DNA from 2 places in the Streptococcus pneumoniae genome. Region 1 is predicted to be linked to the other one. Evidence: predicted binding sites of a transcription regulator. Region 1 holds the regulator's gene; the other holds the start of a gene.
What was found. The regulator Rex, encoded in region 1, represses fermentation and respiration genes when NADH is low (regulators of the CRP and FNR family bind a similar motif). The targets are predictions, from matches to a motif close to TTGTGAANTANTTCACAA.
Positions count from the first base shown of each region.

Region 1 (4,429 bases):
AATAAAGTGAGGAGGATTTTTATGTACAGTATTTCATTCCAAGAAGATTCACTATTACCAAGAGAAAGGCTGGCCAAGGAAGGAGTTGAAGCGCTTAGTAACCAAGAGTTGCTAGCTATTTTACTCAGGACAGGAACACGTCAAGCTAGCGTTTTTGAAATTGCCCAAAAAGTCTTGAACAATCTTTCAAGCCTAACGGATTTGAAAAAAATGACCCTGCAGGAATTGCAGAGTTTGTCTGGTATTGGGCGTGTTAAGGCCATAGAATTACAAGCTATGATTGAACTGGGGCATCGTATTCACAAACACGAGACTCTTGAAATGGAAAGTATTCTCAGCAGTCAAAAGTTGGCCAAGAAGATGCAGCAGGAATTAGGGGATAAAAAACAAGAGCACCTGGTGGCACTCTATCTCAATACTCAAAATCAAATCATCCATCAGCAGACCATTTTTATCGGTTCTGTAACTCGTAGTATCGCTGAACCGCGAGAGATTCTTCACTATGCAATCAAGCATATGGCGACTTCTCTTATCTTGGTCCACAATCATCCTTCAGGAGCGGTAGCGCCTAGCCAAAATGATGATCATGTCACTAAACTTGTTAAAGAAGCCTGCGAACTGATGGGGATTGTTCTCTTGGACCATTTGATTGTCTCTCATTCTAATTACTTTAGTTATCGTGAAAAGACAGATTTAATCTAAAGTTCATTAACGACATAGTCAAAGAGTTTTTTATCTTTGGGACGATTTTCAAAAAGAAGTTCTGGATGCCATTGGACACCGAGAAAGGCGACATCATCCGTACTCATGACAGCCTCAATGATACCATCTTTAGGATCATGAGCCACAACTTTTAAATTTGGTGCTAAGTCCTTGATGCTCTGGTGGTGGAAGGAGTTGATATGAGAGATTTCTCCATAGATTTCTTGGAGAACGGTATCTGGTTCTGTCACCAAGCGTTGAGTTGTGTACTCAACAGAAGAATCCTGCCAATGGTCTTCGATATCTTGGTACAAAGTTCCACCCATGGCAACGTTAAAGAGTTGGGTACCACGGCAGACAGAGAAAATGGGCTTTTTCTGTTTAATAGCTTCCTTGATGAGGGCCAGTTCGAAGATATCTCTTTGAAGGTGATAGTCATCGCTATCAATGGTTTTGGGTTCGCCATAGAATTTTGGATCGACATTTTGCCCACCTGTCAAGATGAGCTTGTCAATCAAACTGATATAGTGGCAGGCCATTTCTTGATCACCAATCGGTAGGATGATGGGAATCCCTCCAGCATCTTTAACGCCTTCAACAAAGCCTTTTGCTGCGTAGCTCATCATGATGTCATCATCTGGATGAGTTTTTTCGTTTCCTGTAATCCCAATAACTGGTTTTTTCATAAAATGATTTTCGCTTTCTAATCCTCTTTTCGCATGAAGTAGAGGAGGGTTTGGAGTTCACTTGTCAAATCGACATACTGAACGACCACGTCTTTTGGTAAATGCAGATGGACTGGTGAAAAACTGAGAATTCCTTTCACACCAGCATCAACCAAGAGATTAGCAACCTCTTGTGACTTGACGCTGGGAACAGTTAGGATAGCAGTCTTCACATCAGCATCCTTGATTTTATCCTTGATCTGAGAAATTCCGTAAATGGGAATCCCGTCAGGAGTTTGGGTACCGACTTCAGGATGGTCATCTAGGTCAAAGGCCATGATAATCTTCATCTTGTTACGTTCGTGGAAGCGGTAGTGGAGAAGGGCATGGCCCATATTTCCAATACCAACCAGCATGACATTGGTAATAGAGTTGTCATTGAGCAAATCGGCAAAAAATGTCATTAGTTTTTTGACATCATATCCAAAACCACGACGACCAAGTTCACCAAAATAGGAAAAATCACGACGTACGGTCGCTGAATCAATACCGATAGCCTCTGCAATTTGCTTAGAGTTGGCACGTTCAATCTTTTCTGCATGAAATCTCTTAAAAATTCGATAGTAGAGAGAGAGTCTTTTTGCTGTAGCTTTTGGAATAGCAAACTGTTTATCTTTCACAAAATCACAACCTTTCTATTCTTCTATTTTATAGAAACATTGTGAAAAAATCAACAAAAATAAGAAAAAACTAAGAAAAATCTTAGTTTTGATGTAAAAAATCTGCATGAGATAGAAAACGGTAGAGGTCTCCGACCAGACCCTGATAAACTTTTTGGCCCCTAAAAGTCAGAGAAGTCACATAAAGTGTATCTGGTAAGGTTACACATCCTGACAAAGTCAACATGAGAGCCTCATGATCCTCATACTTGAGAGTACGCTCTACATGATAGCAGTCCTTATAGGTCAGTTCAAACATTTTGGCTCTATCTTTCCGATTTTGTAAAGACACCACGTTCTACCAAGCTATCCATGAGGAAGTAGAATTTTTCCTGATGAATATGGTGGTCTTCTGATTTGAAAATATCAACTAGACGAAGGCCAAACTTATCAGTGATATTGATTTTAGCCCCTGTAACTTCCTTGTTAATGATGATTTTGAGTTGGAAGCCTTCACCGCTGTTTGGCACTTTTTCCAAAAGGCGAGTCAGTTCATAGTTACCAACCTTAGTTTCAAAAAAGGTGTTATCTTTGAGGGTGAATTTTTTAACAGAAGGGCTAAGAGTGTAATCGTAACGACAATTTTTTAACTGAATGATTTTTTCAAATGCCATATGGCTAACCTCCGATAATTTCTTTTAAGGTTTTTGCGAGGGTTTGTAGGTCTTCAACGGTATTTTGTGGCGACAAACTGATGCGAAGGGATTCCTTCAAGCGTTCTGAATTTGCGCCATACATGGCTTCAAGAACATGGCTGGATTGGACAACGCCTGCAGTACAGGCTGAGCCAGTAGAGATTGAAATTCCAGCTAAATCTAGCCGAAGGAGTAAGAGGTCATTTTTCTGACCAGGAAATCCAATATTGAGAACATAAGGGAGATGATGTTTTCCTCTATTCAAGTAATACTGAATGCCCTCCAGCTCTGCCAGAAAGGCAGTTTCTAGATTTTGTACATGTTGAAAATGTTCTTCTTGTTTTTCTAGGTCTTCTTTTAGGGCTGCAACCATGCCTACGATAGCAGGCAGATTTTCAGTTCCTGCACGTTTTTTCTGTTCCTGGTCTCCGCCATGTAGATAGGAATCAAAGTCCATGCTAGATGCGTAGAGAAAACCGATTCCCTTAGGACCATGGAATTTGTGGGCAGAAGCAGTGAGAAAATCAATGCCCAATTCTTCTGAATGAATTGGGATTTTACCAATAGCCTGAACTGCATCAACATGATAGGCAGCAGGGTGTTGCTTGAGTATTTGGCCAATTTCAGCGATGGGCAGTAGGTTTCCTGTCTCATTATTGGTAAACATGGTAGAAACCAAAATCGTATCGTCACGTAAAGCCTTTTGAATTTGCTGGGCTGTGATTTCTTGATTTTCTGGCTGGATAATGGTTGCTTCAAACCCAAAGTGTTGAACCAAGTAATCAATTGTTTCAAGGACAGCATGGTGCTCGATGGCAGTTGTGATGATATGTTTTCCTTGTTCTTGGTGACGAAGACAGTAGCCAATGATGGTAGTATTATTGCCTTCAGTCCCACCAGAAGTGAAAAAGATATGTTGAGGTTTTGTCCTTAGTAACTGGGCTAGTTCCTGACGGGCTTCTCGCAAGAGTTTGCCAGCTTGACGACCATGACCATGAATACTAGAAGGATTTCCGTGGGTTTCTTGCATAACCTTGGTCATAGCTGAAATAGCAACTGCTGACATAGGAGTCGTTGCAGCATTGTCCAAATAAATCAAAGAATCACCTTATTTCTTTTTATTGTAGGCAAAGAGTGGGCTGACTGGTTTTCTTTCGTGAATACGTACGATAGCATCACCAATTAACTCACTAGCAGTGATATAGCATACATTTTTAGGAGTTTTTTCTTTTGTTGCTACTGAATCAGTCACAAGAATTTCTTTAATATTAGTATTGTCAAGAAGCTCAGCAGCTCCCTCGACGAAGAGACCGTGGCTAGAAACAGCATAAATTTCTGTAGCTCCTTCACGTTCAACGATTTTAGAAGCTTCAGAGAAGGTACGTCCTGTATTTAAAATATCATCAATCAAGATAGCTTTCTTACCTTCAACATCACCAATAATATAACCTTCGTTACGAGTTGCATCGTCTTGAGGGTAGTCGATAATGGCGATAGGAGCATCAAGATATTCAGCCAGGCTACGCGCACGTTTGACACCTGAATTTTTAGGGCTAACGACAACAACATCTGAACCAAGCAATCCTTTATCGCAGTAATGTTTTGCGAATAGGGGAACAGTGAAAAGATTATCCACTGGAATATCAAAGAAACCTTGAACCTGAACGGCATGCAAATCAAGAGTCAGGATACGATCAACTCCAGCCTT
Region 1 covers NZ_LN831051.1:1,481,325-1,485,753, forward strand. The annotation lists gene radC (RadC family protein) at 22-702, shown strand; gene AT689_RS07945 (gamma-glutamyl-gamma-aminobutyrate hydrolase family protein) at 699-1,388, opposite strand; gene AT689_RS07950 (redox-sensing transcriptional repressor Rex) at 1,406-2,047, opposite strand; gene AT689_RS07955 (DUF4649 family protein) at 2,130-2,345, opposite strand; gene AT689_RS07960 (DUF1831 domain-containing protein) at 2,353-2,700, opposite strand; gene AT689_RS07965 (cysteine desulfurase family protein) at 2,705-3,820, opposite strand; gene AT689_RS07970 (ribose-phosphate diphosphokinase) at 3,830-4,429, opposite strand, start outside.

Region 2 (4,429 bases), 780 kb from region 1:
AAATAAATATCCTGCGTCCCTTTTTTCCGAGCTGAACGAATGATTTCTTGTGCAATTTCTTGAACCATACTTACCTCCTCACCTATACTATTCGCAAAGCGTTAGAAAAATAAAAAAAGCAACTCCAAAAAAGTTACTTTTCTCTATTTTAATTTCATACGGCAAGAACGATTCCTTTCCTGACTGGTTTGTTTTTCATAGCCTGAGCGTAGTTTTTCGTCTGGGATAACCTGCTCATCCTGCAAAAGAGCCAAAGAATGGTATTGTTGTAAATACTCATCACATTCATCACACCAGCGTTGGTCTTCCGGGTCCCAAAAAATGGTCATCAAGTCGCTTCTACTTTTATAAAGAGGGGATTCTTGTTCCAATCTAAACCAGCAAGTTTTGTAGTATTTGAGAGCATCATAATACTGGTCAAATTTTCTACTTGCTACAATATCTTCTTCCCAACCTTCTAAGAACCACCACGGTTCAAAATCTCCGTACATTTCTATAACACGATACATATTCATTCATTCCTTTGTACCGTATATTATAACCAATTCCGCCAGACAAGGAAAGAAATATGCTCATTTCTTAATTTTTTGATAAAAAATCCAGCCATCTGATGGATGACTGAATTTCTATTTGCTTATGTACAAAAATATTTTTACTACTTAGGCTTCTGAGATATCGTTTTCGATAATGACCTTAATGGCATGGTGGTCTGCTGCCTTACTGAAGACTTCGTAGGCTTTTTCAATTTCACTGAGTTTGAAATAGTGAGTTACCAATTTTTCCGGTTCAATCTTATGACTTTCAAGTGCTTTCAACAATTGTGGAGTCGTATTTGTAGATACCAAACCAGTTGTTACATTGATGTTGCGAATCCAAAGTTTATCTAAATCGAATTCAACTGGTTTACCATGCACACCACAGTTGGCAACCGTTCCGTCTACACCGATAATCTTTTGACAGAAATCAAATGTTTCAGGAATCCCTACAGCTTCGATAGCGACATCCACACCACGACCATCTGTCAAATCATAAATTTCTTTAATGGCTTTTTTAGGGTCTGAAGAATTAACCTTATGAGTCGCACCGAATGATAGGGCAGTTTCCAAGCGGTTATCGTCTAGGTCTACCATAATCAATTTAGCTGGTGAATAGAATTGGGCTGTTAAAAGAGCAGCCAATCCAACTGGACCTGAACCAATAATGGCTACGCTGCAACCAGGTTCTACTTTCCCTTTTAAGACACCAATTTCATATCCAGTAGGCAGAATGTCTGACAGCATAACCAAAGCTTCATCTGACAAGTCTTCTGGAGTATGGTAAAGAGTATTATCTGCATGAGGGACACGTAGATATTCAGCCTGCATACCATCAATCAAGTGACCGAAAATCCAGCCCCCTTCGTCTTCACAGTGGGCATAAATTCCTTTTTTACAGTAGTAGCATTTACCACAGGCACAGACGCAAGAAATCAAGACCTTGTCACCTTTTTTGAAGTTGGAAACTCCTTCCCCAACTTCTTCAACAATCCCAATCCCTTCGTGGCCAAGAATGGTACCACTTTGGCAAGTAGGAACATCCCCTTTGATAATATGGAGGTCTGTTCCACAAATAGTGGTTTTTACAATACGCACAATAGCGTCTGTTGGCTTGCGAATAACTGGTTTGTCTACATCAACAAAAGAAGCAAGTCCTGGTTTAACATAAGTATAGGCTTTCATAAAGCACTCCTCCGTTTTTTTATTTGTAATATTTATAGTTCAATTGTAAGCATTTTTCTTTGTTTCTTCAAGCTTTTTTTGTGATTTTTTTAACTTTTTATTTACCAGTAAAGTACCCTGTATAAAAAAGCAGAAGTTAGTCTCTAACTTCTGCCTTCTCTCTTATGCTTGATAACGTTTCACGCCATCTAGGTAGGTTGCTACCAATTCCAAATCTTTATCTAATACGATGAAGTCAGCGTCGTAGCCTTCACGGATTTGGCCACAGACGTCATCGATGTGAACGGATTTAGCTGGGTTGAAGCTGGCCATCATGACTGCTTCATGCGGATTCGCAATTCCCCATTCGACCACATTCTTCAAACCATCTTTGAGTTTGAGGATAGAACCTGCCAAGTTACCTGTCGATTTGAGGCGTGCAGTTCCATTTGCAACGACAACTGGGAATTCTCCCAACATATAATCTCCGTCTTCCAATCCCCCAGCTGTCATACAGTCTGTGATAAGAGCGATGTTTTCTGTTCCTTTTTGTTTGATAAGAATTTCGCAAGCCTTTGGATCTACGTGGTGACCATCACAGATCAACTCTGCATAGGTATGTGGCAATTGGTACATGGCTCCAACCATACCCAATTCACGGTGAGTCAACCCACGCATTCCATTGTAGGCATGCACCCAAACACTCGCTCCAGCATCGACTGCTTTTTTGGCTTCATCAAAAGTCGCGTTTGAATGTCCAAGAGCAACCGTCACACCTTCGCCCGTAACTGTACGAACAAAGTCTTCCACCCCATCACGTTCTGGTGCAAGGGCAATTTTATTAAGCAAGCCATTTGCCGCTTTTTGCCAAGAATGAAACTCCTCAACACCCGGGTCTCTCATATAAGTTGGATTTTGTGCCCCCTTAAAAGTTTCTGTGAAATATGGACCTTCATAATAAATCCCACGAATCTTAGCACCTGTTGCTTCTTTATAATGGTTTCCAAGATTTTCAGTGACTGCAAGCAATTGCTCATAAGTGGCTGTTAAAGTTGTGGGTAAGAAACTGGTAACACCGGTACTAAGAAGTCCTTCACTCATAGTATGCAATGTACCTTCAATGTTGTTGTCCATCACATCTACACCTGCATATCCATGAATATGAGTATCCACAAGACCTGGGGCAATGCTATAACCTGTATAGTCAATCACCTCAGCCCCTTCAGGAATCTGCTCTACATGTTTTCCAAACTTGCCGTCCACAAGTTCCAAGTAACCACCTCGACGAACTCCGTGTGGGTAGAAAAACTGATCCGCTTTAATATAGTTAGGCATAATGTTAACCTCCTTAAAAGATTGATTCTACAATTTATTATGTCAATTACATTATAAACCTTTCTTTTTTATTTGTAAATGGTATAGACCTATTTTTTGGAGATATTTTAAAAGAGCTGGATTTCTCCAACTCTTCTCTTTTTTAATACAAGTTATTTTGATTTAACCGGCTTGTCTTGAGCTGTCTGCAAAGCTGTGGCAATCGTATCTGCATACAATTTTGCTCCTGCTTCGATAGTGCTACTCTCACTCCCGAAATGAACCTGGTCTGTTCCAGCCCAAATTTCTGGATGCTCTTTCGCAACTTGATTCCAATCTGCTATCGTAATGTAAGGTGTCTTCTCTGCCAATTCTCTCATATAGGCAGCAGCCTTCTCAACGATGGCATAGGTCTCTTTTGTCTTATCACCCTCATAAGGAGTCACCAAAATCATATGGTGTCCCTTAGGAAGATTTTTCACGATACTGTCCCAGTCATCCTTGTAATTCTCAGGATTATTTACCCCAGTCGCAATGACCACCGTCTTAGGTAAAAATTTATTCTGGCTATTATTTAGCATGATTTCATTTGCGGTCTTGGTTGTTACGCTGACCTGCGCGTTAATCTGTGCTCCAGGAAGAGCTGTCTGTAGTGCTGTATTTGCCCTTAAAGCCACTGAGTCACCAATTAACATAGTGCCATCAGCAATTCCCAAACTGTTTGCATCTGCCCGTTCTGCCATCACCTTGGTCTGGCCAATATTTGTTGCAGCTTGCTTCAAGCCATTGACAGTCAAGTCTGTCTCAAACGCTCCCACTTGTGGTGCCAACAAGGTCACCATGCAGACAATGAAGGTCAAGATTCCTGTACCTGCTGCAAGAATTGCGTGAATATAAGGCAGGGGACGAAGAGTTTGTAAAATAGGTGTGTTCTTGCCTGCAATCCAAGGTTCCAATACATAAAATGACAGACTGGCAAAGCCATAAGAACAAATCAGAGTCAGTAATACAGCAAGAAGATTTGATGTCAACTGTGAGAAAATGATATAGAAAGGCCAATGGAAAAGATAAACCGCATAGCTAGTATCCGCTAAAAAGCTGATAATCTTCGGCTCCTGTATATGATGTGTCTTTTCATGTAAGACACGCGCCGCCAGAATCATGGCAAGAGCTGCAAGACTGGCAAGCAAGAAGCCGATAAGATAGGCAAAAAGATAAGTGAATTTGACAAAGAAAGTCAAAAGAACTAGGAAACCAAAGCCTCCTCCAAAAACTACTAAAGTCTTTCGTAAATCCCAGATTTTATCCAACTGCTTGACGAGGGAAGTCGTCTGACGAACGCCTACAATAGTTGCTAACATACTTCCCAAAAAGAATGGATAGACATGAGTTAAACTGGAGAAATAAACAGAGGAATA
Region 2 covers NZ_LN831051.1:696,878-701,306, reverse strand. The annotation lists gene comGA (competence type IV pilus ATPase ComGA) at 1-68, opposite strand, end outside; gene AT689_RS03680 (DUF1033 family protein) at 144-509, opposite strand; gene AT689_RS03675 (zinc-dependent alcohol dehydrogenase family protein) at 660-1,718, opposite strand; gene nagA (N-acetylglucosamine-6-phosphate deacetylase) at 1,881-3,032, opposite strand; gene AT689_RS03665 (acyltransferase family protein) at 3,185-4,429, opposite strand, start outside.
Region 2: a site for Rex is predicted at 1,797-1,814, ahead of AT689_RS03675 (zinc-dependent alcohol dehydrogenase family protein). Genes of this name have one in related genera too.